One region of the Paenibacillus sp. FSL L8-0638 genome, then DNA from elsewhere that is predicted to be linked to it. Evidence: riboswitches for the same ligand, from Rfam matches in the RefSeq annotation. Region 1 holds a riboswitch; the other holds the start of a gene.
What was found. Region 1 has a riboswitch for S-adenosylmethionine ahead of MKY35_RS21110 (ATP-binding cassette domain-containing protein). Riboswitches for the same ligand answer to the same signal wherever they lie in the genome.

Region 1 (15,894 bases):
TCGTCTCTCATGAAGACTTTAATAAGGCAATATCCACTCCGGGCGTTACGGTGGCTGTATTTAAGGCGGACTGGTGTGGGGATTGTCATTTCATTGATCCGTTCATGCCTGATGTGGAACAACAATATGCAGATAAGCTTACATTAATTGAGATTGATGTAGAACAGGCCGAAAGCGTCAGTCAAGAGCAGAATGTATTGGGGATTCCTAGCTTTATCGCTTACAGTGAAGGGCGAGAACTGGTACGTCTGGTGAACAGACTGCGCAAATCCCGCGAGGAGATTGAGCAATTTTTGGATCGGGCTGTTGAAGTCCATGCGAGCTTGGCAAAATAATGAATGCTGTACATGCATACATGAAGGTTCCAAATTGAATTTTAAACATCAAGACATTCAGAAAGCCGCTTCCTTTCAAGGGGGCGGCTTTCTCACGAACACGTTCACATTTTGTCAACAAAGCTCGTATGTCAAGGAACGATATATCAGTTATAATTACTATAAGTGATCATTTCACAACATATAAAGTGAATAAATATTATATTTGGAAGGATACGGGTGAATTTGAATAACAAAATTAGAATATTAAAATGGCTGGCACTCGTAACATGTATTGTCATGTTTTTGGCTACCTTCGGTGGAGGTGTTGTGACGCGGACGGATTCGGGTCTCGGCTGTGGCCGGGAATTCCCGCTGTGCAATGGTAAGCTGGTTCCGGCACATACGATCGCATCCCTTATTGAGTTCTCTCACCGCTCCGTCAGTGCCATGGCCGGGATTCTTTCTATCGCCTCATTTGTTGGCTTTTTGCTGTTTATGAAGCATCGGAAGGATTTACAGCTATTCTCGCTGCTCACGCTCTTGTTTGTGATCATACAAGGTGCAATGGGGGCGTTGGCTGTTATCTTCTCCCAATCGGCTGCAGTCATGGGACTGCATTTTGGCTTTGCGCTTATCGCTTTTGCCAGTGCGACTATGATGACGCTAGGGGCCTGGCAGGAGCATGCGGACTCACGCCACACTCCGCGTCTGATTCCTGGGCCTGTCAGTCGGGGCTTTCGTAATTTTATATGGCTATCGACGATCTATACCTATATTGCTGTCTATTCAGGGGCGTTGCTTAGTCACTCGGTCATCCAGAAGGTTGTAAATATTGGGGGGTTCATATCTCCACTGCTGCTTCATCAGATTTCAGCCGGTCTGCTGTTTGTCATTATTTTGGCTGTGGGTCACTACTCATACCGTTATCACCCGAATCACCGGGATATCCGTATATTGGGTGTCGTATCGGTCTTGTTAATCCTGCTTCAAGTGGTGATTGGAATTATCTTGTTGTACGTCAACAGACCTGAAATCTACATGTTTATCGTGCTGGGGCATATGCTGGTGATTGCATCGTTGTTCTCCATCTTGGCTTATCTGAGCTATCGTGTATGGCAATTGTCACCGGATCGCAAGCTTGTTCCGACCCAAGCCCAACGTACCTAAGCATTTCATAGATCATAGTGAAGCGGATTTTTGCCCAAGTGGCGTTTAAACACGTATAATAGCATATAAGAAACAAACCAGGCCCACGAGTTTCTCGAGGGCTTGATTTGCTTAGGAGGAATCGTCCAGTTGATCTACCAGAATTTGCGCCAATTTATTGAAGCGCTGCGTAAAGAAAATCATCTTAAAATTATAGAGGCACCTGTCGATCCTTACTTGGAGCTGGCTGAGATTCATCGAAGAGTCATTGAGGAAGAAGGACCGGCACTGCTGTTCACGAATGTAAAAGGAACCCCATTTCCTGTAGCCAGTAATCTGTTTGGCACGAATCGCCGTGTGGACATGGCTTTTGGCCCGCGCCCAGAGCAACTGATGGATGCGATTGTAGGAGCAACCAAAACATTGTTTCCACCTACACCCAAAGCATTGTGGAATGAACGTGGCCTGATTAAGGACATGCTAAAAGTAGGGCTAAAAACAGTATCTCATAGCGAGGCCCCTGTATTGGGAGTTCGACGTACAGAGGCTCCGTTGGCACCACTGCCTAAAGTGACCAGTTGGCATGAGGATGGAGGGCCGTTTATTACCCTTCCACTCGTGTATACCGAGAAGCCAGGTCAGCCCAAGGATCATAATCTGGGGATGTACCGCATTCAGATTTACGATGATCAGACGACGGGCATTCACTGGCAAATTCATAAAGGCGGCGGTTTCCATTATCATGAAGCAGAGCTGCGTAATGAGCCGTTGCCTACGACGATTATCATCGGTGGCCCGCCTGCCCTGATTGCGTCTGCCATTGCTCCAGCACCGGAAAACTTGCCTGAGCTGTTGCTGGCTTCGCTTATTATGGGAGGCAAGCTGCCCATGACAGAGGACCCGCTTGGGGGTCATCGGATTCCAGCAGAAGCAGAATTTGCAATCAGTGGTTATGTGCCACCTCATGAACGCCGTCCAGAAGGCCCGTTTGGTGATCATTTTGGATATTATTCATTACAGCATGATTTCCCTGTATTTCATGTCAAACATATGCATCACCGCAAGGATGCCATTTATCCGGCAACCATTGTAGGTAAGCCTCGGCAAGAAGACTACTATCTCGGTGAGTTTTTGCAACGTCTGCTGTCGCCTGCCTATCCGCTTGTGATGCCTTCCGTCAAGTCCCTGTGGGCGTATGCGGAAACGGGCGTACATGCGCTGGCAGCGGCAGTCGTACGTGAAAGCTACTCCCGTGAAGCGCTTGTATCCGGTTTTACTATTTTGGGTCAAGGTCAATTATCGTTGACCAAGTTCCTGATGCTGACGGATCGAGTCATTGATTTATCTGACTTTAACCTGCTGCTGGAAACCATTCTGGAGCGATTTAATCCAGCAAGGGATTTATTTATTTTCAATCACACGTCACACGATACACTCGATTACACAGGCCGCAAGCTGAATCATGGCAGTAAGGCGATCCTGATGGGAATAGGTGAGCCTGTACGTGAATTGCCTCGTGCCTATGAGGGAGGCGATCTGCCGGGGATTCGTGAAATTGAACCCTATTGCGGAGGTTGCCTCGTCGTATCGGGTGCGTCTTTTGAGCAAGAGCCAGAGCTGGCGGCACGTGTTTTGGAGCGATTAGCTGCGGGTGAGCAAGAGTGGCCGCTCGTTTTCATTGTGGACGATGCCAAGGAAGTCGTTCGCTCTCAAGCCTCGTTCCTGTGGACGGTATTCACTCGCTTTAACCCGGCTACGGATATGTACGCGGACAGCGAAGTGCGTTTGCATCATCTGAACTATAAGTTGCCGATTGTAGTGGATGCGCGTATGAAGCCGGGATATCCGGATGAGGTGTTACCGCGTGAGGATATTGTTAAGCTTGTAGATCAACGATGGACAAGTTATTTCGCTTGACGCCCTAATTAAACCTACAGCCGGATTTTACATTTATAAGGAGGCGTAAGCATGATACGCAAGCTACTGGGTGAGCCGCCACGTGTGAACAAGGGCATCCTGCTAGATGCCATGAATAGCATGTCAGATATGTTAAACCTGCTGGAGCGGCAAATTCAGGCTGGTGGAGATCCGACCCACGACTTTCGGAAGGCGGATATTTTGACACGTGGTCTAATGTCATCTCTGGATGAACTGGAGCAGAGCCATCATGCTGCCGCCTTTTTCCGTATGAAAGTGAAAGCCGGATATGCTGAAGATATGAGTGAGGATGAAAAATCCGATTATGCATTGTATGTTTTCTTTTATAAGGATGGGTTTGTGAGGGTATTTTCCATTTTGGATAAGCTGGGCAACTGGCTGAATGATCTGTATGATTTAAAAACAGGGCAGTATAAGGCGCATTATTCGTATTTTACCGTGTTGCGGCAGTTCAAGTATCTCAAAATGCATCCTGTATTGACCGATAATTTAAATGATATCAAGGATACATACAAGGATGCCATCAATCGGCTGCGTAAGCGGCGGAATACGGAGATACACTATATGAATACGGAAATGCAGGATGATCTCTGGCAACGACACCGAGCTTTGTATGGAAAAATCCAACTGGAGGACCTCGATCACCATTTGGAAGATTTGCAGCAGGGCTTGGAAATGGTGTGTCGGTCGTTGTCAATCGCCTTTACTTATACTGCGAAACAATGGGAGAACCGGGCAGTACGCCCAAAAATATGATAGAAAATATCCTTTGACAAAGCAATGTAAACTATCTATACTGAAACCTAGTTTCAGAAAAATGCTTGAATTATGTTTTTTTATATAAACTTAACGGACAGCTAAAGCTGGAGTTTAACATATTTTTCTTATCCAGAGAGGTGGAGGGACTGGCCCGATGAAGCCCGGCAACCCGTTTTTTCCCGGTGTAACACACTGGGAGGGAACATGATGGTGCTAATTCCTACAAAACCGCTAGAGTTATAGCGATTTTGGCAGATGAGAAAAGGATCGCAAGGTGGGGCCCTTTTCATTCTGTGAAAGGGGCTCTTTTTTGTATAAATAAATAGCGATTTTATACAATCCTGAGAGATGACAACTGGTTAAAAGGGTAAGGAAGAAGTGAAGGGGGTCGCAGCACGTTGATAGAGCTTAAGCAGTTAACCAAGCATTATGGCAAAGGCAACCGACGCGTTAATGCGCTGTCAGGGTTGAATCTTTCCATAAAGCGTGGAGAAATATTCGGAGTGATTGGTCACTCCGGGGCAGGGAAAAGTACATTGATCCGCTGTATTAATTTATTGGAACGCCCTACTTCAGGTGAAGTATGGGTAGACGGGGTAAACCTCACTACTGTGAGTCAATCCCAGTTACAAATGCAGCGCCGAAAAATCGGAATGATTTTTCAGCATTTTAATTTGTTGTCTTCGGCGACGGTATATGACAATATTGCATTTCCGTTGCGGCTGGTAAACACGCCCAAGCAGAAGTTGGACAAGAAGGTCCGTGAACTGCTGGAATTGGTGGGTCTCGAGGAACACAGTGGAAAGTATCCGTCACAGCTCTCAGGTGGACAGAAACAGCGGGTAGGAATTGCGCGGGCGTTGGCTAGTGATCCTCATGTATTGCTGTGTGACGAAGCGACTTCAGCGCTTGATCCACAGACGACGGGGTCTATCCTGAAATTGCTGCTGGATATTAATCAGCGCTTTAATTTAACCATCGTGCTCATTACACATGAAATGCATGTCATTCAAAGCATTTGTGATAAAGTTGGCGTCATTCATCAGGGTGACATCGTGGAGCAAGGTCCGGTGGCTGAGGTATTTTTGAAGCCACAGCACCAGGTAACCAAGGACTTTATCCAGCGGGAGTCAGAACATCCTGAGGAGTTGCAGGCAGCGATTGCGGCAGCAGGTGGCGGCGAGTCGGCGCAGGTGGTACGTATCTCCTTCTTGGGCAGCAAAACATATGATGCGATTTTGTCGCGTACGGCTCGAAGCACTGGGGTTGATTTTGCGATCTTGCAGGGAACCATATCTACCATTAAAAATGTACCCTATGGTCAGCTAATCGTTCGTTTTGAAGGAAATCATGAGGATATAGAGCATACGCTGCGCGAAGTGTCTGGGCAAGGACTTGATGTGGAGGTGATCGGACAATGAGCGAACTTGATTTTTCACAAGTGAGTTGGGAAGAGCTAGGGAATTCTACGCTGGAAACCCTTCAGATGCTCGGTGCATCCGCATTGTTCACCCTCATTATTGGTTTGCCGCTCGGCATATTATTGTTTCTGGCGAGCCGCTCCTCGTTGACTCTGATGAAGGTGATATACATTGTATTATCATTCATCGTTAACATTTTACGTTCCGTGCCATTTATCATTTTGATCGTTGCACTTATTCCTTTTACACGATCGCTGGTAGGTACCTCGACCGGGGTGTTGGGAACCATTCCACCATTGGTTATCGGGGCTGCTCCATTCTTCGCACGTCTTGTCGAAACGTCTCTGCGTGAAGTGGACAAGGGTGTCATTGAAGCCGCACAAGCAATGGGGGCCTCGACAGGACAAATTATCCGGCGTGTGCTGTTACGTGAGGCACTTCCGGGACTGCTAGCCGCATTAACCATTACCGTCGTTACACTCGTATCCTACACGGCAATGTCCGGGATGATCGGGGGCGGTGGACTGGGTACACTGGCTATCAACTACGGCTATTATCGTTATGAAACGGCTGTAATGATCGTTGCGGTCGTGCTGATGGTCGTATTGGTTCAATTGCTGCAAATGGCGGGAGACCGTCTCGTGCGGCATTATACTCGAAAATAGGGAAAACATATAGATATCCTTATTGATCAGGACGTCTGCTCCTGAATATTACAAATTATTGGAGGGGTAATAACATGAAGAAATGGGTATTGGCTGTATTAAGCTTGACATTAATTGCGGTGCTGGCTGCTTGCGGCACAAAGAGCACAACATCGGATACAAACAATGCGGCCGAAAACACAGGCGGATCACCACGTGAAGTGGAGCTGAAAGTTGGAGCTTCTCCTGTGCCGCATGCGGAAATTTTGGAAGCAATCAAACCTCAGTTGGAAAAAGAAGGGGTTCGTCTCCAAGTCGTTCAGTTTAACGACTATGTACAGCCGAACGTTCAATTGTTTGACAAGCAGCTGGATGCTAACTTCTATCAACATGTACCTTACCTGGATGTGATGAACAAAGAGCGCAAAATGAATTTGGTTTCTGTGGGCGCGGTTCACCTGGAGCCTTTCGGCATCTACTCCCAAAAATATAAAAAGCTTGATGAACTCCCAGATGGCGCAACGGTAGCCATTCCGAACGATGCAACAAACGGAGGCCGTGCTTTGCTGTTGTTGGAAAAACAAGGTCTGATCAAGCTGAAAGACGCAAGCAACATTGAAGCTACGGTAAAAGATATTACTGAAAATAAGAAAAACCTGAAATTCAAGGAGCTGGAAGCGGCTATGCTGCCACGTCAGTTGCCTGAAGTGGATATTGCGTTGATTAACACGAACTACGCTTTGGAAGCTAAGCTGAACCCGACGAAGGATGCACTGGCACTGGAAGATAAAGATTCTCCATATGCTAACGTTCTGGTAGCTCGTCCTGATAATAAAGATTCTGAAGCGATTCAGAAGCTGCTTAAAGCTTTGCAATCCCCAGAAACTAAAAAATTCATTGAAGATAAATACCAAGGCGCAATTATCCCGGCATTTTAAGTAGGGAACGAGAACGCATTGCACGCAAACCCCAGATTCTCTTGAACAAGAGGACTGGGGTTTCTTTTGGATAGAGTTGTAGGGGAAGCTTAAATATTTTATACTTGGGGGTGACCGTTCTCTGTGAACAGGAGGAAAATTGTTGAGAGATAAAGTCGCATTCATAACGGGTAGTGCCAAAGGTTTAGGTAAAACGACCGCTCTGCGTCTGGCGAATGAAGGCTGTAATATTGCGCTGAATTATGTGCATAGCCAAGCAGAAGCCGAAGCGCTTAAGCGGGTGATTGAGTCTAAGGGAGTACGCTGCCTGTCTTTACAAGGGGATATCACTGTTCAGAAAGATATCACGAGGCTGATTGGTGAAGTCCAGGATCGGCTAGGCGGAGTCGATATTATGGTGAATAATGCTGGACCGTTCATCCGGGAACGCCGCCTGTTTGCGGATTACAGTGTAGCTGAGATTCATACCATGATACAAGGGAATCTGGTCGGTACCATGTTGCTGGATCATTTGGTATTGCCTCATATGCGTAGCCAGCAATGGGGACGTATTATTCATTTTGGCTTTGGTCATGCTGGAGAAGCGAGGGCTTGGCCGCATCGCGCCGTCTACGCAGCCGCCAAGGTGGGGCTGGTGTCTTTTACGAAGTCACTGGCTGTGGAGGAGGCTCCTTATGGCATCACGGTCAATATGATCTGTCCAGGGGATATTCGAGGAGCAAATAAGGAAATGTCAATCGCCGATGTCATCGGCATGCAGGATAAAGAGACACCGCGTGGACGTCCGGGGAGCGGGGAGGACATTGCGCGAGTGATCGCCTATTTATGTGAGGAGCATTCGGATTTTATAACAGGCAATATTATGGATGTATCGGGAGGATTGGACCCCATTCGGCCAACCATATAAGCTTGAGTGATCCCTCAGACGCTGTAACACAAAAAAGAGTCTTGAGCTTCGTTACCGAAGTCAAGACTCTCATGATCATTATGCATCAAGCATTAAAATACTTGTACCACTTCTTGGACGCCGTCGACTTCTTCGAGAAGAGCGCGTTCAATCCCTGCTTTCAGCGTGATTGTGGAACTTGGGCAACTGCCGCAAGCGCCTACCAGCTTCAGCTTAACGATGCCGTCTTCTACGTCAACCAGCTCAACGTCGCCGCCATCGCGTTGCAGGAACGGACGGAGCTTATCCAGTACATCTGCTACTTCATCATACATTTGAACGCTTTGTGTTTCGCTCATTAGAATTCAACTCCTTTCCTATACCTTTATTATTATATTACAAAGCGGGCCAAATTAAAATGCCCGTCATCCAAAGCAGGTGAAAAAATGTTAAGACCTATTATTGAGTTTTGCACCAGTAATATGCATTGGGGCACTGATGAAATCATGTCCAAGCTGGAACAGAATCCAGATTATGATGTGATTGAATACGGCTGCCTAAGCAATTGCGGTCAGTGTAACGCGGAACCCTATGCGATGGTCAATGGTGAGATTGTATCCGCAGATTCAGCAGAGCTTCTGTACGAAGTGATTATGAACAAAATTAAGGAAGCTGAAGCATGGGATAACCTAGACTTGGATTGAAATATAATGCTCTGTTACCCCATATACGCAATAAACAAAGAAGACCTGCTCTGGGAGCGGGTCTTCTTTGTTTGTTTAGCATGATCAGCCAAAATGGCGTTTGGACTTCCAGAGCACACCGCTTTTAAGCAGGCGTGGTACACGTCCGCGCAATGAAGTGCTGCCCATAAAGCCATAGCCGAACCCGGCCTTCTTGCCAAGTGCGCCTAATGTACCGCGCAGCTTTAAAGGATGCGGGTGAGGCGTTTGACCTTTCCATAGATCACGTACAATATGTGCGATTTGTTCCCCTTGCACCTCTGCTGCCTGAGCGCTTGGAGAGTAGGGAAGGCTCGCACAGTCTCCGACCACATATACCTCTGGATGATCTGGTATTTGGTAGTAATCGTTGAGCACGATACGACCCTGAGGGTCTTTAGGGACAGCTAAATCCTGCACGATTTTTACTGGCTGAATCCCGGCCGTCCATACCACTGCATCCGTTACAATTTGCTCGTCACGGTTATAAATAGCCCCCGGCTCAATACGAGAAACCGCAACATGATTTAGGGCATTAACCTGATGCTCCTTGAACCAAGCATGTACATAGGCAGACAAACGTTGCGGGAATGCTGAAAGCACCCGCTCGCCCCGATCCATAATGGTAATATTCAAATCCGTGCGGCTTTCACGTAACTCCGCTGCAATCTCAACACCACTAAGACCGCCGCCTACAATATGAACATGCCCATATGGCTTGATTTCGTTCAAGCGCAGATAGGTTTGGCGGGTATGGTTAAACGACTGGATCGTACAGCTGTGTTCTTCAGCCCCCGGTGTATTGTGAAAGCGGTCGGTACAACCCAACGCAATGACAAGCTGGTCATAGGGCAAGGGTTCACCGTCTTGAAAATGGACCATTTTATTCTCCAGATCCATCGAGGTGACCTCTCCGTATTTGCGAATAAGACGTTGCTCATCTGGAAAATGCACCCGCAAATCAAAATCAGATACCGTACCTGCCGCGAGGGCATAGTACTCTGTTTTCAATCCCTGAAAGGGCATTCGATCCACTAAAATAACTTGAACATCGTCGGGAATGTGTTTATCCAGCAATTCTTTGGCAATGGTAAGGCCGCCATAGCCGCCCCCCAGAATAACGAAATTTTTCATCAAAATTCGCCTTCCTTTCGCTACCGTGTCCCCGGCAAATGGTCTGGTGTCTCGTCGATCTAACACAAGTTTTTGTTGTTATAAAACCCGAGAATCGGGCCTGCCTTTGGCAGGCAGACCAGCGTATTCCGAGGCAGCAGATGCTGCATGGTGTGAGTAATGGGGATGAAATGCTCGCGGGAAATTTGAATCCGATATTACATTTATTCGAAAACTTCGATTTCGTTATAGAAGGTGTCCCGTTCTACAGGTATGCGTCCTGCACCTTTGACCAGCCATATCAGCTCTTTACGGGTCAATCCGGCAGGGGTCAAAGCACCTGCGGCGTGGCTGATCTGCTCGCGCACAATCGTGCCATGGACGTCTGATGCGCCAAAGGTGAGAGCGACCTGTGTCAATTGCGGGCCAATATTAATGAAGTAAGCTTTGACATGGTCGATATTGTCCAGCATCAGGCGGCTGATCGCAATGGTTTTGAGATCCTCGTAAGCGGAGTTACGACGCATGATGTTGGCGTTTTTGCTTTTCGGCTGCATGGACAGTGGAATAAATACCATAAATCCATTCGTTTCATCCTGCAATTCACGAATTTGCAGCATATGTTCAATACGATCCTGATACGATTCGACCGAACCGTACAGCATAGTCGTATGAGTTTTCATGCCGAGATTGTGGGCCGTGCGATGTACTTCGAGATAGCGGTCCACGTTGGCTTTCGTAACACGCATCTTCTTCCGATATTCGTCGGACAAGATTTCTGCGCCACCACCAGTCAGGGATTGAAGTCCAGCCTTTTGCAGCTCCTGGAGCACTTCTTTAATACTCAAGCCGCTTATGCGTGTGAAAAAGTCAATTTCCGCTGCTGTGTAAGCTTTCAGTGTAACGTGGGGATATTTTTCATTCAGAGCCTTCAATGAGTCTACATAGTATTGGAAAGGCACATGATTATTATGACCACCGACGATATGGAATTCTCTTACTCCCGGATGGATGTGTTGCTCTACATAATCAATCATTTCCTGCCCGGACAACGTATAAGAGCCGTCCTCCCCCTGATCCTTGCGGAAATTGCAGAACGCGCAGCGCGCTTCGCATACATTGGTGAAGTACAGGCTCATGTTTTCGATAAAATAAACCTTTTTTCCATTCTTGCGTAAATTAGCTTCGTTAGCCAACTGACCCAGTGTGAGGATATCGTCAGTTTCATACAAATATATACCATCTTCAAGGTTCAAACGAATCCCGTTCTGTACCTTTTCTACAATTTCCGCCATTCTGCGGTCTGTAAAAGGTGTAACTAATGTGGACATGCCTATTCCTCCTTCAAGTTGCTCTGTGCGAGGCTGTCCGCCAAATCAGCGGCACAAGCGCTTGATGCGCACAGGATGTCCCGTTCCGTCGGTAAGAATCCGGCAGCGCGGATATACGATATGTGAAAAATGTTACAATGCCAGGCTACAATGATGAATATCTCAAAATATCGCCTTTGAAATGACAAATTTCCGACAGTTTCTTTTACACACTCTTCACCTATTATAAACCTCACACCACCGGTGTTCAATACAAACGAATAGAAAAACAGGTCTTGAAGCCTGTAAGGGAAGGACATTCCATGACTTGAGCACCTGCAAATAGTGGAGTATACTGAAGGAGAACATGAAGTAAAAGAGGAGGATGGAGCTATGATTAACATCACCGATTCCGCTGCTGAGCGTTTGAAGGATATGCTGGAGCAGCAGGAAACGCCGAATATGTTTTTACGTCTGGGTGTTACGCCAGGTGGTTGCACCGGATTCTCGTATGCAATGGGCTTTGACGACAACGAGACGGATCAGGATATATATATGAACGTACAGGATATGAAGATTGTAGTGGAAAAGGAAAGCATCCGCTACCTGGACGGTCTGGAAATCGACTTTGAAGAGTCTGGAATGTCAGGCGGCTTCACGATTCATAACCCGAATGCCGTAGCTACATGCGGCTGCGGTTCAAGCTTCCGTACAGCTACAGATGCCGGGAAACCGAACGAAGAGCCTTGTTAAGGTAGTTTAAAAGGGTACAATGAAATGAATTGTCTGCAAACCTGCATGATGGGGTGTTAACAATTCGAAAATGTAAATCAAGACCTCCAGAACGGTATAGTCACGTACTATATTCGTCCTGGAGGTCTTTTTTAATATGTAGAGATTACTTACTTAGGATCATTATCACTACGTGTGGATTGGACAAATTTACTCAGGGCATTAAAAAAGGCAAATGCAACTGTAAAAAGCAAAAGAACTACGGGTTTAATTTCAATCTTAGAAAAAACACTATATAAAACTAAAAATGCAAAAAAGAGTACTGAGCTATTTACGTTTTGTTTTGTATAAATAGATTTTATAAAATTCATTGCATCACTCTCCAATTTGATTATAAGAATTCAAAACATATAGTATAAGTACCTCATTAACAAAATAGAAGTTAATTTAATATATATACCATATTGCGAATGTATTTAATGAACGACTTCTTATACATAAATTACAGTATTGCATACAAACATTCAGGACTTATCAAATAAAAAATTCACATTATTTTAATTAGAGTTTTACTTCACTAAAATTTCAATATAGGAACTTACAATTTGAATTCTGAGGGAGTGAAAGAATATATGAGCAATCCAGTTAGTTTAAAAAGGGCTACCATGACATATGGACTTGATGATGATCCTCATATGTATGAATTAATTGAGGGAGTTCTGTATGATCGTAGTTATTTCTTTTATCTTGAACATGGGATATTGTGTCTGCGACATGTACGAAAGGTAGAACAACCGGACCATCCACATCTTTATGTGGATGGGGAAAGTGGGGGCCTCCAACTAGCGAAGAATGTACAGCGTGGGATAATGGAAGTCGTTACAGAACTGATCGAGCGTTTGCGTAGTAAGGATGGATTGACGTTTTTACAGGACGAACTGCTATGGCTACATGGTCGAAGTCATATTGAACTTAACCTCGTAAAAAATAAAGGATGATATATTTCTGTTGGAAACTAGCTGATTTGTAACCTTCCTCCACGGAGTTGGCACTTAAGACTAAGAACACGAAAGAAAAGAGGCTAGGGACGTATGAGGGAGTGGGTTGAAAAGGCACGGCAAGGGGATGCAGAAGCGTTCGGGCAGCTAATGCTGCATTTTCGCGGGATGGCCTATGCGGTGTCCTATGACATGCTGAAGGATGTCCATCTTGCGGAAGATGCCGTGCAGGATGCGTTCATGGAGGCTTATCAGAATCTGGAGAAGCTGCAGACCCCGTCCGCTTTTCCAGGCTGGTTCAAGACCATTGTGGTAAGACAGTGCCAGCGAATGCTGCGGCGCAAGCATCATTCGGTGCTTCCTCTGGATGAGGCTGTGCAGGTATCGGGAGGTGTACCGGGTGTAGCAGAAATTGCAGAGCTTAGGGAGGAGAGCCAAGTTCTTCAACAATCGGTGAAGGCGCTGTCTGCCAAGCTGCGTGTGCCTCTGCGGCTATTTTATTTTTACGGCTACTCTCTTCAGGAGATTTCGGATTATCTGGGTACTCCGGTCCCGACGCTTAAGAAGCGGCTACACGATGCTCGCCGAAAGCTGAAAGGTACACTCCCGGTAGCTGATCTCGTTTCTGTGTTCAATCATTTGTATGAGGGAGGGCAAAACATGCTACATATTGTTAACGGTGATGTTGTAGGCGAGATGTTGAAGCAGGGTGTTGTACAGGGTGATGTGCTTGTATGGAGAGAGGTATATCCGGCAGGACCGATATTTTTAAATCCAGCAGGGGCGGAAGAACGGGCATTGCGGGCCAGGGTCCTAGAAGAATCGATGGGTATTCCGACCAGCGAATATATTATGGGTTGTGAGGAACAGGAGCAGAAACTTCGTGAGTTTATTAAGTATGATGAAGTCGTATTGTGGTTTGAGCATGACCTGTTTGATCAGAGCATGCTCGCCTATCTGCTCCACTGGTTCAAAAGACAGAAACTGGGCCGCACGAAGCTGAGCCTGCTCTGCATTGGGGAGTTTCCGGGAATCGAACGCTTTCATGGCTTGGGACAGCTCACTCCGGCACAGCTTCAGACATTATCCGGTACCTGGCGGACTATTGGGCGGCAAGAAATGGAACTCGGAAGCGAGCTTTGGCAGGCGTATGCTTCTCCTGATCCTGTTCAAATGGCTAATCTGCTGGAAGACAAGAAGACAGAATTGGCAGCATCCGGCCTGCCTTTTGCCTATGAAGCTTTCACAGCGCATCTCAAGCGGCTGCCCTCGGAGCAGAATGGTCTTGGCATTGTGGAACAGACCACGCTTCAGGCTGTTCATAATGAAGTGAATACGGCATTGGAATTGTTTCGTCAGGTAACTGACGTTCTGCATGTGCTTGGCATGGGTGATCTCGAATACTGGAAATTTATTCGTGCTTTGGCGCAAGGCGAACATCCTTTGCTGATGATTGACGGGGATGAGGCTGGCTTGGATTTCAGACAAATTCCGGATTTTCTGAACCGAAAGGTAATTCTTACAGAGTTGGGTAAAGAGGTACTGAATGGATCAGCGGACCGCATTGCAGTTCAAGGGATCGATGAGTGGTTTGGGGGGCTGCATCTCCATGGACATGAGGTTTCTTGGCGATGGGATGATGTAGTCGGAGGTTTGGTCCGACATTGAACAAGCTGTAGCAATAAATAGCCTAATGTGCGAAGGAGTTTTCCGTTTATGGAAAACTCCTTTTTATTTTTCTAGTACACCATATTAAAACAAGAAAAATCACCGGGTTCTACTGCTTCATATCCGTAAACAGCTCCTGCGCGGTCCGCACAAATAACTGTACAGCCAGAGAAGCATTATGCAGGGACGGTACAGCGATACCGATTTGACGTGTGATCAGAGGTGAAGTCTCCTTGACGGTCAGATCATGGGGAAACGTGGACAAGGCGAGTGAAGAAACAATGCCCATACCCAGTCCTTGTCGAACCATGCTGACCAAGGTGCTGACATTGTGAGTAATGAATTGTGCCTGCAACTGACTTTGTTCGCGTTCAAAACCTTCCATAATGGCGACCTCATGTCCACCTTTACAAAAGATCATATCCTGCTCATTCAAGTCACGGATGGCAATTTTATTGTGCGATTGTAGAGGGTGACCGTCTGGCAGGAGAATAACCATGTCATCCTGACATAATGGGATGATATCTACCTGAGGGTCTGGTAACAGGATGATACCGACTTCGATTTCTCTGGTATGCACCCACTCCTTGACTTCATTCGTGGAGCCTTCATGTAGATCGAAAACAAGGTTCGGATAATGCTGACGAATATGATGAATAATCGGGGGCAGAAAATAGGCTGAGGCAGAAGGAAAGGCACCGATCGTGATCGTGCCCACGTCTAGACCTTTTTCAGCAGCCACCTGCTGCTGTACCTTTTCCATGCTTTGCAGCATCATACGGAATTGCAGCAGTACCTTGTGCCCGATATTTGTCAGCAGCACTCCTTTTTTTCGGTCGCGCAGCAATAGCTGGACACCCAGCTCGTTTTCGATGCTGGCGATGGCATGGCTGACCGCGGGCTGCGTCATATGCAGCTCATGGGCAGTTTGGGTGAAGTTTAGCGTTTCAGCTACACGAACGAAGATCATAATCTGAGTAATGGTCATAAGTGAAAAGTTATCTCCCTTATTGAAAACATTCATTTTATTTATTAGTGACCACAGTATACGCTAGTAAAGCAAAACTTTGCAAACGGCTATTCAGATTTTAGTCGGTAGCAATGAGCGATGAAAAATCTAAGGGAGAGAAGACATCTATGAAAAAATTAACACCTAAAGCTACGTTGTGGCTTGTCTTGATATTAGTGATGGTATGGGGGATCAACTGGCCGTTGACCAAGCTGGCTTTGCCAGATACGCCGCCGATATTTTTTTCAGGAATCCGTACCCTGCTGGGTGGTGTGATTCTGCTATTGTTCGCT
Region 2 (15,894 bases), 2.8 Mb from region 1:
CACATCAAAAAAACGCTTATCTGCACTAATCTATGTATAACGATTAGTACAGATAAGCGTTTTGTAATGAACACTATATTAACGGATATTAATTTTGCATGATAAAATCATGTTCAATACTACTGGCACTGTCAAAAGTACGAATAATATCATAACGGGTATTACGCTGTGCCGGAATGTGACCCGTCTCGCGGATCAACTGTAAAATGGATTCAATGTTAACCTTATACGTTGCGCCTGCAGCGGAAACTACGTTTTCCTCAATCATGGTGCTACCAAAATCATCGCAACCGTAGTACAACGATTTTTTACCGATTTCAGGTCCCATAGTTACCCATGAGGATTGAATATGCTTGATGTTATCCAATACAAGACGACTGATCGCAACGGTCTTCAGATATTCCTCCGGCGTCTGACGTTCCTTCTTCAGGTTGGTATTGTCTGGCTGGAAGGTCCAAGGAATAAAGGCCAAAAATCCTTCAGAATTATATTTGTTTTCAATGCATTCGTCCTGAGCATCACGAACACGCAACAAATGCAGCGCACGCTCCTCCATCAACTCGCCAAAGCCAATAACCATCGTAGCAGTCGTGTTCATCCCAACCTTGTGAGCCGTTTGCATGACATCCATCCAATCACGCCAAGAGCCTTTGAGACGGCTAATTTTGCGGCGTGTGCGGTCGTCCAAAATTTCTCCACCTCCGCCCGGAAGCGAATCCAATCCAGCTTCATGAATGGCGCGGATTGTTTCTTCCATAGAAAGACCAGATTTCTCCTTCATTTTGTGAATTTCAGCTGGCGAGAAGGAGTGCATCGTAATATCGGGAAAACGCTCCTTGATACCTTTCAGCAAATCGGTATAATAACTGAACGGCAGATTCGGGTTCACACCGCCTTGCATTAGAATTTCGGTGCCACCTACTTCCTGCGTTTCCTTGATCTTCTGAAAGATCACCTCATCCGGCAAAACATAACCTTCATCAGAACCCGGTCTACGATAAAAAGCGCAGAAGCGACAGTATACGTCGCACACGTTTGTATAGTTAATATTTCGTCCGATAACGAAGGTTTTAACGGGATCGGGATGCATGCGATTCATGACTTTATTCGCCGCATGACCGATTTTTTCTACCTCGTCTGATTCGAACAAAGCAACGGTATCCTCTAAATTCAGGCGTTCGCCGCGTAGGGCTTTATCTAAAATATGGTCGATTACACTCATGGTGTATCCTCCTTCGCTGTCACAGGGCGACGAAATGAACGACAGGACTTATGAACGAGAATGCTTTCACAAACCTGCGTTCGAACCCTGCCGTAATGTATGTTCATGACTAGCCTTGTATGTTGTCTGTGCTATTTAGCATAGTAAAACCTAATGATAATACTAACATATCTTTAGGTAAGGAACCATACTTATTCCCGCTTCTTTCTGCTTTTCACCTAGGAAAACAGGCAACTGCCAAGCTTATCTCAACGTTGCATATAGCCAAAAAATAAGAAAACAGAACTGAAAAGTGTCTTTTTTCACACTGTCGTTCATGTTATTTTATAGAAAACAGCAAGCCTCCTGAAATGCTGGAAACTTGCTGTTTAGTACTGTACATATTTACTCCCGGCGTGAAAACGACGAAGATGCTGCGATGTACTATCGCTCTAGCACAGCGCCTCATCCAGATCACTGATCAGGTCATCAATATCCTCCAGACCTACGGAGAAACGAAGTAGTCCGTCCGTAATCCCGCGCTCCAATCGTACACTATGGGGCATAGCCGCATGTGACATCATCGCCGGATACGACAAGATGCTTTCCACAGCTCCCAGACTCACCGCTACAATTGGAATACGTACGCGACTGAGGACTTCTTTTGCACGCTCACCAGAACCCACATCAAAAGATATCACTGCACCATAACCGCTGGATTGGCGCTCATGAACTTCACGCCCTGGATGATTCTCCAGACCCGGGTAGTAAACCGCCTCAATGTCGTTGCGCTCGTTCAGCCAGTTAGCGAGCTTCGCTGCGCTCTTTTCGCTGTGAGCCATACGAGCCTCCAGTGTCTTCATACCTCGCATGAGCAACCATGACTCCTGCGGAGCCAACACGGTACCCAGTCCATTTTGGAGCTGCTTGATTTGTCTTCCCAACGATTCGGTACGTGCTACCGCAAGTCCTGCCAGCACATCGCTGTGTCCGCCCAGAAACTTGGTCGCACTGTGCAATACAATATCAACTCCCTGCTCAATCGGACGTTGATAATAAGGTGTCATAAAAGTATTATCCAATAACGTTAAAAGCCCGTTGTCCTGTGCCCAAGAAGTTATTCCTGCCACATCGGTAATTTTGAGTGTCGGATTGGACGGAGTTTCCATATATACAGCCCTTGTATTCTCCTGCAACGCATCTTTCACAAGGTTGAGGTCCGTCATGTCGACGAAGGTCGTTTCGATATTCATCCGTTTCAAAATGGAGGTCAGCAGTCGATATGTTCCTCCATATACGTCCTCGGAAACAATGACATGATCTCCAGCAGACAAGAGCATAAATGTAGTAGAGATGGCCGCCATACCTGATGCAAAGGCAAAACCGCACGCCCCGCCTTCTAATAAAGCGATATAATCCTCCAGAGCTTGTCGTGTCGGATTACCTGAACGGCTATAGTCATGCTGTGGAGGATTAAAAATATCGTGATGGTGGAAGGTAGAAGCTTGATAGATCGGGACGCTCGATGCCCCCGTAAAGCTGTCAATTTCAGAGCCAAAATGCAGCAGCTTGGTAGCGAACTTCCGCTCTTTGTTCAGATCCTGCCCGATCCTCCTCGCATCCTCTATCATTGCAGCTCTCCTCCTTCTACTTCTTGACGTGCCGCTTCCAACGCCGAACGCAAATCTTCAATTAGGTCGTCTGTATGCTCAATGCCTACGGAGAAACGCAACAGCCTGTCATCTACCCCGACTGCATCCCGAATTTCTGCTGGTATGTCCGCATGTGTCTGCACAGCGGGATAGGTCATTAACGATTCCACACCGCCGAGACTTTCCGCAAACGCAATGAGCTTAATGTGACGAAGCAAAGGTTCCACATAACGAGCATCCTTTACTTTAAAGGAAAAGATACCCGTATTTCCGCTGGATTGTTTATTTTGAATCTCACGACCTGGATGGCCTTCGAGAGCTGGATAAAATACTTCCGCCACAGCCGGATGCGTCAGTAAATACTTAGACAGCACTGTTGCATTATGCTCGTGTCGGTCCATACGCAGCGCTAACGTCTTCATGCCCTTCATTAACTGGTAGCAATCGCTTGGGGAAAGCACGGCCCCTATGGAATTGTGCAGGAATGCAATTTCAGCTGATAGCTCTTTGCCTTTGGTTACGATCAACCCTGCCAGCACATCGTTGTGTCCGCCCAAATATTTGGTTGCGCTATGTACCACAATATCCGCGCCCAGTTCCAATGGCCGCTGGAAATATGGCGTTAGCAGCGTATTATCTACAATGGTAAGCAATTGATGTTGTGATGCCCATTCAGCCACCGCTCGAATATCAGTAATCATCATTAACGGATTTGTAGGCGTTTCTATGAATACAGCTTTGGTATTCGGTCGACATGACTGTTCGAGCGCTTCAAGATCGTTCGTATCCACATAACTGGCTGTCACACCAAATTTAGACAAAATACGCTCCAGCAAACGATACGTCCCGCCATACAGATCCAGCGATACTATGAGATGATCTCCCTGTCCAAACAATGCAAATACCGTTTGCAGCGCCGCCATACCTGAGCTGCATGCAAAGCCTGCATCACCCGATTCAAGTGCAGCAGAAGCCTCTTCCAGTACCTTTCGCGTGGGATTGATCGTCCGAATGTAATCAAATCCTGTGCTTTGACCCAGACGGGGATGGCGGAACGCCGTAGATTGGTAAATCGGGTAATTAACAGCCCCGGTTACTGGCTCTTCTACTGAACCGATTTGTGCCAATCTACTTTCGATTTTCCACTGTTTCTCACTCATATGAATCCTCCTGTTAACTTCCATAGTGGGTGCTATAACCAATCCTGCAAAAATGGATGTCAAAGACTATACTGCTGCGCTACTGCAAGGTGATACTCTACATACTCTACAAAGCCATGCTCCTATTTTAAATCTGGGGCCCGATATCATAAGGTGTTTCTTGGTATACATAATAGTTCAGCCAATTCGAGAATAATAAATTGGCGTGCGCCCGCCAAATTGAGGGGGGGGTGCGCTCAGGATCATCATTAGGAAAATAATTTTTGGGGACTTCAATATCCATTCCTTTGGCTACATCGCGGTCGTATTCCCATTTCAGTGAAAGCGGGTCATATTCAGAATGCCCAGTTACAAAAATTTGTTTACCGTCAAGCGTGGCTACGAGGTACACTCCAGCTTCCTCGGATTCGGATAAAACTTCTAATTCGGCGATATGATCAATATCTTCCCGACGAACCTCCGTATGCCTGGAATGAGGAGCATAAAACAGTTCATCAAAGCCGCGTAACAATTTTACTTTAGGTTTAATCACGGTGTGTGGAAATACACCGAAGCATTTGTAGTCGAGCCCATATTTAGGGACATCGAAATGATGGTATAAGCCTGCCTGTGAGGCCCAACAGATATGCATGGTCGAAGTTACATTCGTTTTCGTCCATTCAAAGATTTGCCGGATTTCCTCCCAGTAGTTCACATCCTCAAACTCAAGCTGTTCAACCGGGGCTCCTGTAATGACCATGCCGTCAAAACGACTGTTCTTGATCTCGTCAAACGTTTTATAGAACATGTTCAAATATTCTTGCGATGTATTTTTGGATACATGAGACTTCATATGCACCAGCGTGACATCCACTTGCAACGGCGTATTGCCGACCAGGCGCAACAGTTGGGTTTCCGTCGTTTCCTTTGTAGGCATTAAATTCAAAATGGCGATACGCAACGGACGAATATCCTGATGATAAGCCAAGCTTTCATCCATTACGAAAATATTTTCGCCCTCCAGCACTTCCTTAGCAGGTAATGTGTCTGGGATTTTAATCGGCATGTAAACTCACTCCTTGTTCGGTAAGTTTTGCGGAAATCGTCTTGTTGAGATGCCGGGCATATAATAAAAAGACCTTTCTCTGGTTAGAGAAAGGTCATATTTGTATCCATATGCGCCTCTCTCATCTGTCAGGGCAACGCGCTTTGTACAAAGCGCGCGTCCTGCAAGAATTAGCACCGTGCGATTAAAATCGCCGGTTGCCGGGTATCATCGGGCTAGTCCCTCCACCTGCTCTTGATAAGATTTCGCTATATTCATTTTGGGTTCACAAAGTTCTTGTTGTTCACTTTAATGCATCGGCTGGGCTTCGTCAAGATGGGACTTGCAAATTTGTAACCTGCATTCACATTTTGTCTACCTTTTCCATAGGTTAAATCATATCCCTCCTATCGCTGAAGCTCTTGCCACTACTGTTGATTTTGCCCATGATTTTGCGCTTGAAAGGCCGTAGGCCGAGCGTTATACTATACAAGTGCTATTAGGCAAAAATATGGAGCAGTAGTGCAGATTTGAGTGTTTCCTGCGATACTGTGGCAATCTAAAAAAAGAACATTTGAGAGGTGAATCCGGAATGGAAGGCGACCCGAGTCCGAATAGGCGGCGATCCCTGAACAACAGCATAGGAATGACTTCAGCTTGCCGAAAGACGGGACGCCAGGCTCTGCATGCTCCAAAAGCCTCCGGCTTTTGATGAGAGTGCACGCTTACCCGCACCGGCTAACTGGCTAACTGAGTCCATTCCTTATGCTTAAGGTAAACGTATTTCCGTTACGACGGAGCATAAGGAGTGACGTATATGAAAATCCGTTTGGTCAACAACGGGGTTTTTACCCCTGTCGAAGAAATTGAAATGGCGCTTACTGCACCGGCAGAAGGTTTTTATTGGATTGATGCCGATGTCGATGATTTGGCAGTGCTCCAGCCTTTATTTTCCATGCATGATCTTGCAGTAGAAGACTGTTTGAGTGAAGAAGAACAGCGTCCGAAGATTGAAATTTATGAAAGCCATTATTTTATCGTTGTAAATAGCATTCGTTTTGATGATGAAGAAATATTTTTGCGAGCTTTGAACATTTTTCTCGGCCGCCATTTTATCATTACGGTGACCAAGCAGAAAATCAATGAGCTTCGTACCCTCAAGCCTATGCTGTGGGAGCAAGAAGTCAGCCAGCCTGACCGTTTTATGTATCTGTTGGTCGACTTGATTGTTGACAACTATTTTCTGGTTGGTGACCGGATTGAGGTCCGCATTGAAAAGCTGGAAGAAGATATTCTAATGCATACGAAAAAGTCGCATTTGAACGAAATCATCGGCTTACGCAGTGAGATTCTGTGGCTGAAAAAAGTGCTGGGTCCGCAAAAAGAAGTCATCAATACCCTGAACAAGCGGGATTTACGGCTCATCGACGATCAATTGCAAAAATATTTTAGCGACATTTATGAAAATGCTGTGAAAATTTCGGAGACTTTCGAAACTTACCGCGACTTGATGGGTAACCTTCGAGAAGCTTATCAATCCAGTATCGCCAACCGTGCCAATGAAATTATGCGTGTGTTTACAGCAATTACGACCGTATTTATGCCATTGACGGTCATTACCGGAATATATGGGATGAACTTCGATAATATGCCTGAGCTTCATACACGTTATGGCTATTTTGTCGTCATTGGTATTATGGTGGCATTAGGCGTCAGTATGTTCTGTATTTTCCGTAAGAAAGACTGGGTTTAGAAAGAAAAAGGAAAAAAGTATCGAATTGGATACTTTTTTCTATTTTCAAGCTTGGTCATAAAAAGCAGCAGCCGTGTCCTGTGAGGAACTGGCTGCTGCTTTTTAGTATGTTGGACCCTGAATATACTTTAATACCGAGCTTTATCCAACCAGTTCTATATTATCCAACATGTCGGTCGGGTACCTGCTGATGACGAAACCGTATACGGATCAGACGCAGACGCTCATAAATCTGATCCAGTCCTGTTTCGGTTGCCTTTTCTTCCCCATACACTTTCAGCATGACGGGCTTGAGCAACGTATCCCCCAACTCTTCATAAGCAGACCAGATAGCTGCCTGCTCCGCCTCAGATACATTCACCAATTCCTTGTGGATCAGCTTCTCCATATCAATACCATCTCTATCCAAATGCTCCACAGCTTCAATCATCTCTCTACGATGCAAACCTGTCTTCATTCCGATATGCTCCAGTGAAAGACCGTCCGAAATGCCTTCAATAATCGTTCTAGTTAAGCTGAATTTGTTCAGTTCCTGCCTGTACTGGTTCTCTTTTTGCTTGTATAACCATGACAAAAAAACTTCTTCTTCCAGCGTCTCTGTTACCCAGTTCAACGGAAATGGCGTGGTCCGGTCATTTTGTGTCGTAATAGCCAATAGCTCCGTCCCATATTGCGACACCTTACCCTGACCCATACCAGGCAGCTCCAACAGTTCTTCTTCGGTATGGGGAAGATAAACGCTAATGAGTCGAAGCAGTCGATTCGTAGCGATAAAATAAGGTGCTTTTCGTTCCGTTGCTGCTTTTTGCCGTCTCCACATCGTCAATTGCTCATACACTTCATCACGTGGAAACAAATCACTGTAGCAATACAGCTTTTGCAGCGTTTGTCCTCGTCCTGATGATCCTTCTTGCTCATGAAATACACCATGGATTAGGGGCCTGTAGCCCTCAGCCATTTTGAGCGCCAGCTCATGACGGTATACATGCAGTAATTCCTGCCACAAGCTGCCCTCATACCAAAGGTCGTCTATACTTTCATCCGGGACATGGTGTGTGCTCCAGCCTGCACTCCATCCCCCTTCATGCTGCCCAATCCATACCTGAGCAAAGTCCTCATAGCCCTGTTCATTCCGTTTGGACAAGCGATTTAAAAATACTATCTCCATGATTTCTTCCTCCCTCATATCGTTGAAAGACAGTCCCGCACAACACAAAAACGCAAAAAAAAGCACCTATCCTGCGTATTCGCAAGAAAGGTGCTTCCCTTTTTGAGCCGTACTATACTGTTGCCTATATAATAACCGTACCTTGGAGTGCCGTCAACCCTAAATTCTAATGATTCAGCTTTTCCTTTGCCAATGCCAGAGCACCGCACAATCCAGCATTATCACCCAATCCTGGAGATACGATATATTGCTCAATATCTGTTGTCAGACTCGAATGCTGCACGTATCCGTTCAAAAGTTTTTGTAGTTTGGTACGAATGAGCGGGAACAATTGGTCTTGCTTCATTACTCCCCCGCCCATAATAATTTTTTGCGGAGACAGGATTAAAACATAGCTCATTAAAGCCTGTGCCAGATAGTGCGCTTCCATTTCCCAGGCCGAGTGATCGACAGAAAGCTCATGTCCCTTAACCTTCCATCTTTTTTCGAGCGCAGGACCTGCTGCCAGACCCTCCAAACAATCTCCGTGATAAGGACATGTCCCCTCGTAAGTATCTTCTGGGTGACGACGTACCAGAATATGCCCCATTTCCGGGTGAGATAATCCATGTATCAGCTTTCCACCAACCAAAGCACCTGCCCCGATGCCTGTGCCTATCGTGATATACAGACAGTTGTCCAATCCTTTGGCGGCACCCCAAATAGACTCACCAAGTGCTGCTCCATTCACATCCGTATCAAACCCCATAGGCACATCAAAATGCTCTTTCAGTTTACCAATCAGATTGTAATTTCCCCAATGTGGCTTTGGCGTTGTTGTAATATAACCATATGTATCACTACCTTCGATAGGATCAATCGGCCCGAACGATCCTACGCCCAATGCTTCAATGCCCTTGCCTTCAAAAAATGCGATGACATTCTCCATTGTTTCTGCTGGTGTGGTTGTTGGAAAGCTCGCTCGTTCCAGTACCTCTCCACGTTCGTTGCCAATTCCACATACAAATTTGGTACCGCCTGCCTCAATTGCTCCCAATACTGTCATAGTTGCTGTTGTCCCCTTTCGATAATCCGGTTCTCTCTCCACTATATTCACCTGAAATGTACCTGAGGTCAATCCCCTAATCGCAATTGTATATAATCCTTCACAAGACGATATAACTCCGTTAACATAACGTATACAAATAAGGACACTGACGCATCCAGCCTCAGCATCCCTATATAACTTACTTTATTTAAATTGTCGTACCAGGCCTAATAGCTTCATTATGATCCGGTTGCGACACCCATCAATGTACACAAGCTTTTCATTTCAAGCTGCTCAAACTTGTCTACAATTTGCACGTGATCCAACGTCAGTAGACAGCTATCCAAAGCACATGCTACAGGTACACCACAGTGAATTTCAGCGAGTTTGCGTGAAAGATGCAGCATATCCAAATCACTCTCAATTTTTTTGCGGACCGATGGTGTTAATTGATCCAGATTCTCCAGAATGCCCTCAATAGAGTCGTATTCCTGCACCAGCTTGAGTGCCGTTTTCTCACCAATACCTCGTACTCCTGGATAATTATCGCTTGCATCCCCCATCAGGCCTTTAAGGTCCACCACTTGGCGTGGCTTAAGCCCTTTTTCAGTCAGCAGGGTCTCCGGGGTGTATACCATATAATTGCCGTGGCCTTTTTTCATAATAATGACCCGTGTCCGATCATCCACTAATTGAAGTAAATCATGATCTCCCGAGAGAATCATTACATCCATGTCCTCATTTTGCGAATAATGGCGTGCAAGCGTACCGATACAATCATCGGCTTCAAAGCCTTCCGCTCCAATGTTGGGAATACCGAGGCTGTCCGTCACTTCACGAATCAATGTAAATTGGGGAATCAAATCATCTGGTGCGTCGGCTCGATTTCCCTTATACGCAGCAAAATGTTCCCCACGGAATGTCGTTCCGCCCATATCCCAGCAACAAATAACATGTGTAGGATTAAACGTTTGGACTGCATCCCAAAAATATCGAATAAAACCATATATGGCGTTCGTTGGCACCCCAGCTTTTGTACGACGGATATAACCGTTTGCGGCGGTTGCATAATAAGCGCGAAATAGCAGGGCCATGCCGTCAACCAGCATTACGGATTGTTCATTGCGTTGTGTCACAGATTGTATTGCTCCCATTCATCATAATATTTAACCCCCACAGTATAACATATCGTGGGGGTAAATTGGGCGTTATTGAGCTCCCCATGTGCCCTCAAATGTTTCCTCTTTGAACCCTACCGTTACTTTGTTACCGTCGGTTACAATCGGGCGTTTGATTAATCTTCCATTTGAGGATAAAAGCGAAATTTGCTCTTCACGGCTCATGTCTCCCAGCTTATCTTTCAGCTTTAACTCTTTGTACACCTCACCGCTTGTATTGAAAAACTTTTTCAGCTCCAGCCCGCTTTTGCGAATCAATTCTTCCAATTCCTCCGGGCCAGGCGGCTGTTCAAAAATAGGAATAAGTTCCGTCTCATGCCCCTTGTTTTGCAGCCATTTCACTGCATTACGGCAGGTACTGCATTTAGAATACTGATATACTTTCAGTTGGCTCATCGCTAGATTAACCTCCATTTGGTTTTCTCTTAAAAGCTCCTGCATTTCAGCCATATCGTCAGGTAGAGGAGCATAGAACGTCAGCCGCTCCCCGGTTACAGGATGCTCCAAGGACAGCTCTGAAGCATGTAAGGCTTGTCGAGGCATCCTGGCATCAAGCTGATCATATCGCTCACGTTGCGCAGCATCATCAGGTGTAATCCGGTACATTTTATCTCCGATCAACGGACAACCGATATAAGTCATATGCACTCGAATTTGGTGCGTACGCCCGGATTCCAACTTTAGTCCGATGCGGCTTCCCCCGTTCCACACTTCCTCCAGCTTATACAGCGTAAGGGCAGGATAACCATCCGGAGTCACCATACGTAAATGCGGATCATCCGGGTTGCGGTCAATCGGTCCGTCTACCTTACCTTCCTGCAGCTCAGGGCGCCCATGCACCAGAGCCGTATAGCGCTTATCCACCGTTCCCGCAATCATCTGTTCAGAAATATGCTGGTGTACATATGGATTTTTGGCTACGACCAGCACCCCCGTCGTCTCCTGATCAAGACGATGAACAGGACGAAACCGGAACAGCTCCCCCTTGGTCTGCCAATAATGCACAACCCCGTTAGCCAGTGTTCCTGTGTAATGACCATGAGTCGGATGGACAATCATGCCCGCCGCCTTGTTCACCACTAACAGATGTTCGTCCTCAAACAATATCTCAAAAGGAATGGGTTCAGGTAAAATATCATCAGAACGCTCGCGCTCCATGCGAATTTCTACTCGATCCCCGGATTTCACCTTTACGCTGATGTACACACGTGTCCCGTTCAGCATAATACCTTGCTCGGTCAGCTTGAGTTTGGATATTAACTTTCGAGAAATGTTCATACGTTTTTGTAAAATAGTCTTCAACAGCATGCCCTCCTCCTCCGGAGGGATCGTATATACGATAGGTTCATAGTACAAGCTCATCACAAATTCCCGGTTGCCTCCTTATTTGCGGAACACTTTTTTGCTGCGCACATATTCGACATCGGGTACGCCCTGACGGACATTCGCTGTGCGAGCAACGGCAAAGAAATAATCAGAAAGGCGGTTCAAATACCGACGTACCGCCGGATTAATGTCCGTATGTTTACCTAGTGTAACCACACGGCGTTCTGCGCGTCGGCAAACCGTACGGCATACATGAAGCGTTGAGGATAATGTGTTACCACCTGGTATAATAAAACGCTCCACCTTCGGATTTTCCTCCTGACATGCATCAATCCAACCTTCCAGACGCTCTGCCAGCTCGTCCTTCACCTTATATTTGCTTTCACTGATTTTAACAAATGCCAAATCCGAACCACAATCAAACAGCTCCTGCTGTATTTCTTCCAATTGAGTCCGAATATCCGCAAACTCTTCCCCTTCGGCAAAGCTGATCGCTTGTCCTACAAAGCTGTTCAGCTCGTCAATTGTACCGTACGCCTCCACACGATCATCATCTTTGGACACTCGACCGCCGATCACAGAAGTTTGTCCTTCATCACCTGTTCTAGTATAGATTCCCATTCCATTTCATCCCCTTTATCATTCCGTAAGTGCTTTCAGCACCTTGATGGCTTCTTCCTTATTGCTTGTACGAGGCGGAACGGTAGCAAATAGTGTTTTGGAGTTATATTTTAGCTCCTTAAACATCTTCATCTGCTCCACCGGAATTCCGAACAAATGAGTTTCCTTGCTCACATCTGTTCCTTCTTCCTCCTGCCCCTTCTTCTTAAATACGCCGCCCTCGAACACGCCCCGGGCATACGTCTTCTTGTCAAAAGCATCATCTAACGGCAGATTCGAACCATTCTGTCCATACAACTTCATGTCCTCTTCCGGCAAAAGAAACAGATCATGCTCCCCGGCCGCATATTCTACAACCAGCTTCTGCTGGTTATACAGCGGACTGACTGAAATCTCAATAGTCGGAGCCTGTTCGCCCAGCTTATCCTTAAGCTTTTGTGCCAGCTCCTCACGGATGACTGAAGCATCCCCTTTATCCATAATAAAAATGGAGAAGCTGTCCTTGTCCCGTCCCCCACATCCAGCCAATAATACAAGTGTCAGCATTCCGATGATCCACGGCGATAGCCTTTTTAGCCCCGCTCTCATATGTACGCCCCCTCTTCCATGCCATTAATATATCATAAGTTGTGAACGCAAAAAAAGAAGGCTCGACGGCCTTCTTCTTACATTTGGCTGACTTCACACGGTTAAACCTTGCATTCCGTACCATACAGCTTCATATATTCATTGATCTTCAAATCGAGCTTGCAGCTGATCTCAATGACAAGATCAGAGGTGAAGGACTGCTCTTCCTGAAACGTCCGCATCATCTCATTGCGCAGGAACAAAATTTCATCTTCCAGAGAAATGTCGTATCCTATTGAACTAGACGAATTAAATCCAACATATGACATGAGCATTCCTCCTACAATTGAAAAATTGAACTTCCTGCTATCGATTTCAAATTATAGCATAGAAATTTAGAAATAAAAGACTATTTTTTATTAATTACCCATAAAAAAATAATTTTAACCTTCTTTTCTTACTTTTTCTACAAAATGACCAATCCGATCCAGTGCCTCCGTCAGCTGAGCAACAGAAGTCGCGTATGAGCAACGAAGATAGCCTTCGCCTCCCAAACCGAACACATTACCTGGTACAGCCGCAACTTTAGCCTCTGCCAAAAGACGCTGTGCAAATTCATCTGAGCTGAGTCCCGTACTTTGAATACTAGGGAAAACGTAAAAAGCCCCTCTTGGCTCATGGCACTCCAGGCCGATTTCCCGAAACCCTTCAACCATCAGACGGCGACGCTGATTATAGGCTTCTACCATACGATCTTTCTCACCCAAACCATTCCGCAACCCTTCCAGTGCCGCAACTTGCCCCATAGAAGGCGCACACATTACGGTGTACTGATGGATTTTGAGCATAGCGGCAATCAGATCGGGATGTCCGCATGTATATCCAATACGCCAACCTGTCATGGCGAAGGCTTTGGAAAAACCACTGACGAGAATCGTACGATCCATCATACCAGGCATAGCCGCAAAACTGACATGCTTCTCTCCATAATTCAATTCAGCATAAATTTCATCAGAAATGACGATCAAATCATGCTTTTCCACGACTTCGGCAATCGGAAGCCAATCTTCATAAGTCATCGTAGCCCCAGTTGGATTGCTCGGATAGCATAAAATCAGCACCTTGGATTTAGGTGTAATTTTTGCCTCCAGCGCCTCAGCCGTCAGCTTGAATTCATCCTTAGCAAAGGTTTCAATACCTACCGGAATCCCGCCTCCAATTGCAGTGATTGGAGAATATGAAATGTAGCACGGTTCGGGCACGAGAATTTCGTCGCCAGGTACAATTAACGCACGCAAAGCAAGATCAATCGCCTCGCTTCCCCCAACGGTCACGATAATCTCATTTTTAGGATCATAACGGACTTCAAATTGCTCATCTAGATAATCACTGATCGCTTCACGCAGTTCTGGCGTTCCCGCATTAGACGTATAGCTGGTAAAACCTCGCTCTAATGAATAGACACAGGCTTCCCGCATATGCCAAGGGGTTGTAAAATCCGGTTCGCCTACACCAAGGGTAATAATATCCTTGTTGCCACCCACCAAGTCAAAAAACTTACGAATACCCGAAGATGGGATCTCGCGCACCAACGGGGACAAATAGGAACTCATAGCTTTGTTACTGTCGGTAAATGCTTCTGTTTTGAGATTCATCATGATCTTCCTTTACGGCGAAATCATCAGACGATTATCTTCCTGATGGTCCTCAAAGATAATTCCGTCCTGCTTGTATTTTTTAAGCGTAAAATTAGTCTTGGTAGACAAGACCGAATCAATAGGCGACAGTTTCTCCGACACAAAATTAGCGACCTCACGAAGATTGCGGCCTTCAACCTCTACCAGCAAATCGTATGCTCCGGACATGAGATAGACCGATTTAACTTGCGGATACAAATAAATGCGTTCTGCAATCCCTTCAAAGCCTCTTCCACGCTCGGGTGTAATTTGCACTTCGATCAAAGCGGTAACCTTTTCGTCGTCGACTTTGTCCCAATTAACTACAGCGGCATATTTGACAATCACGTGTTGGTCTTCGAGCTCTTTCATTGAGATGCGTACATCCTGCTCGTCAACCCCCAGCATAGTAGCCAATAGAGTCGGTGTTCTTCTTGCATCTTCTTTTAACAATTCCAGCACTTTTAATTTCAATTCATTCAGCTCTGTCATTCTACATAAGGCCTCCATCAAAAGAGATTACTATACATCATACAATACGCACTTTAAACCTGCAAAGAAAAACCGTCCACTCCGGTAAACCCGGCAGATGGACGGCTGTTATGGGAAATTGCTTTAGAAACGGAATATCCCTTTACATATAGTAAGGGTTGTTTTGGTGAGCAGACTGACCTTGCTGATGCATAGATTGACCATATATTCCCGCGGATGCCGACTTTTGCTGAATGAACTGTTGGCATTCTTGTTGGGTCTTACGAGCTTCTTGAATCTGTTTGTCCAAATCAATGCGCAGTGCTTTAGAAGGAGTGGCATACATATTGTTCTGGCTCATCAAACGATATAAATCACCTTGCATACGCAATGTGTCGTTCGTAAGGTCAGTGAACATCTGACGCACAGACGGACAATTGGATTCTGTTGTCGCTGTTGTGTACTCCCGCACTGTACGTTTCATATCAGCTAGAATGGTATAGAGCAAGTCTTCTTCGGGCATAAATGACATATTGTTTTGTGAATACATCTTGTCATACCTCCTTTATTGGTAATCCATAATTACTGCTGCGGTTGCATTGGAGCAAGCTGCTGATGCTGTTGCAGGGCATTGGAAAGCAGATTCAAGTGGTGCTCATGAGTTCTTGCCAGTTGCATACAGGCCTGTTGAATGACTGGTTGCTGTATGGACGCCGCTGTCGCTGCACATTGTTTTAACAGTAGTTGTTCATTGGAAATGGAGTCCGCGATATACTCCAGCTCTTTGCCTGTCAAGGGTTGCATGTTCGTAGATTGCATCATCTCTGTGCCTCCTTAAATGTTTTGTTGCACGCTGGTTATCTTGTCCGTTTGTTGAAATAGTATGTACACATAAGAGATACTACATATTGCCTATGAGGAGAGCTATTTTATATGGAATTGATAAGCGGGAACACATATTGGCCGAATTCCTTGGAGCAGACACTGGATTTTCCGCCTTTGGCAGAGGATTTAATTTGTGATGTATTGATCATCGGAGGAGGGATGGGAGGGGCCATCTGCTCCCGGTT

Region 2: linked by a shared signal. The riboswitch ahead of metA (homoserine O-succinyltransferase) and the one ahead of MKY35_RS21110 (ATP-binding cassette domain-containing protein) in region 1 are both predicted to bind S-adenosylmethionine.

The regions. Positions count from the first base shown of each region.
Region 1 is NZ_CP151960.1:4,742,801-4,758,694, reverse strand. It holds gene MKY35_RS21130 (thioredoxin family protein) at 1-335, shown strand, start outside; gene MKY35_RS21125 (COX15/CtaA family protein) at 555-1,484, shown strand; gene MKY35_RS21120 (UbiD family decarboxylase) at 1,614-3,380, shown strand; gene MKY35_RS21115 (Cthe_2314 family HEPN domain-containing protein) at 3,432-4,157, shown strand; SAM riboswitch class I at 4,283-4,422, shown strand; gene MKY35_RS21110 (ATP-binding cassette domain-containing protein) at 4,559-5,581, shown strand; gene MKY35_RS21105 (methionine ABC transporter permease) at 5,578-6,246, shown strand; gene MKY35_RS21100 (MetQ/NlpA family ABC transporter substrate-binding protein) at 6,321-7,163, shown strand; gene MKY35_RS21095 (SDR family oxidoreductase) at 7,306-8,070, shown strand; gene MKY35_RS21090 (NifU family protein) at 8,163-8,408, opposite strand; gene MKY35_RS21085 (YuzB family protein) at 8,496-8,753, shown strand; gene MKY35_RS21080 (NAD(P)/FAD-dependent oxidoreductase) at 8,838-9,905, opposite strand; gene mqnE (aminofutalosine synthase MqnE) at 10,109-11,215, opposite strand; gene MKY35_RS21070 (iron-sulfur cluster assembly accessory protein) at 11,588-11,947, shown strand; gene MKY35_RS21065 (hypothetical protein) at 12,097-12,297, opposite strand; gene MKY35_RS21060 (hypothetical protein) at 12,559-12,924, shown strand; gene MKY35_RS21055 (sigma-70 family RNA polymerase sigma factor) at 13,018-14,592, shown strand; gene MKY35_RS21050 (LysR family transcriptional regulator) at 14,702-15,580, opposite strand; gene MKY35_RS21045 (DMT family transporter) at 15,730-15,894, shown strand, end outside.
Region 2 is NZ_CP151960.1:1,648,447-1,664,340, reverse strand. It holds gene mqnC (cyclic dehypoxanthinyl futalosine synthase) at 89-1,222, opposite strand; gene MKY35_RS07460 (aminotransferase class I/II-fold pyridoxal phosphate-dependent enzyme) at 1,654-2,832, opposite strand; gene MKY35_RS07455 (PLP-dependent transferase) at 2,829-4,013, opposite strand; gene metA (homoserine O-succinyltransferase) at 4,141-5,058, opposite strand; SAM riboswitch class I at 5,177-5,302, opposite strand; gene corA (magnesium/cobalt transporter CorA) at 5,855-6,790, shown strand; gene MKY35_RS07440 (HRDC domain-containing protein) at 6,951-7,958, opposite strand; gene MKY35_RS07435 (ROK family protein) at 8,125-9,003, opposite strand; gene MKY35_RS07430 (5'-3' exonuclease H3TH domain-containing protein) at 9,225-10,121, opposite strand; gene MKY35_RS07425 (arsenate reductase family protein) at 10,194-10,559, opposite strand; partial or broken gene MKY35_RS07420 (RluA family pseudouridine synthase) at 10,587-11,525, opposite strand; gene MKY35_RS07415 (cob(I)yrinic acid a,c-diamide adenosyltransferase) at 11,547-12,110, opposite strand; gene MKY35_RS07410 (hypothetical protein) at 12,129-12,698, opposite strand; gene MKY35_RS07405 (aspartyl-phosphate phosphatase Spo0E family protein) at 12,800-13,006, opposite strand; gene MKY35_RS07400 (aminotransferase class I/II-fold pyridoxal phosphate-dependent enzyme) at 13,121-14,332, opposite strand; gene MKY35_RS07395 (Lrp/AsnC family transcriptional regulator) at 14,345-14,845, opposite strand; gene MKY35_RS07390 (spore coat protein) at 14,988-15,374, opposite strand; gene MKY35_RS07385 (hypothetical protein) at 15,407-15,643, opposite strand; gene MKY35_RS07380 (FAD-dependent oxidoreductase) at 15,758-15,894, shown strand, end outside.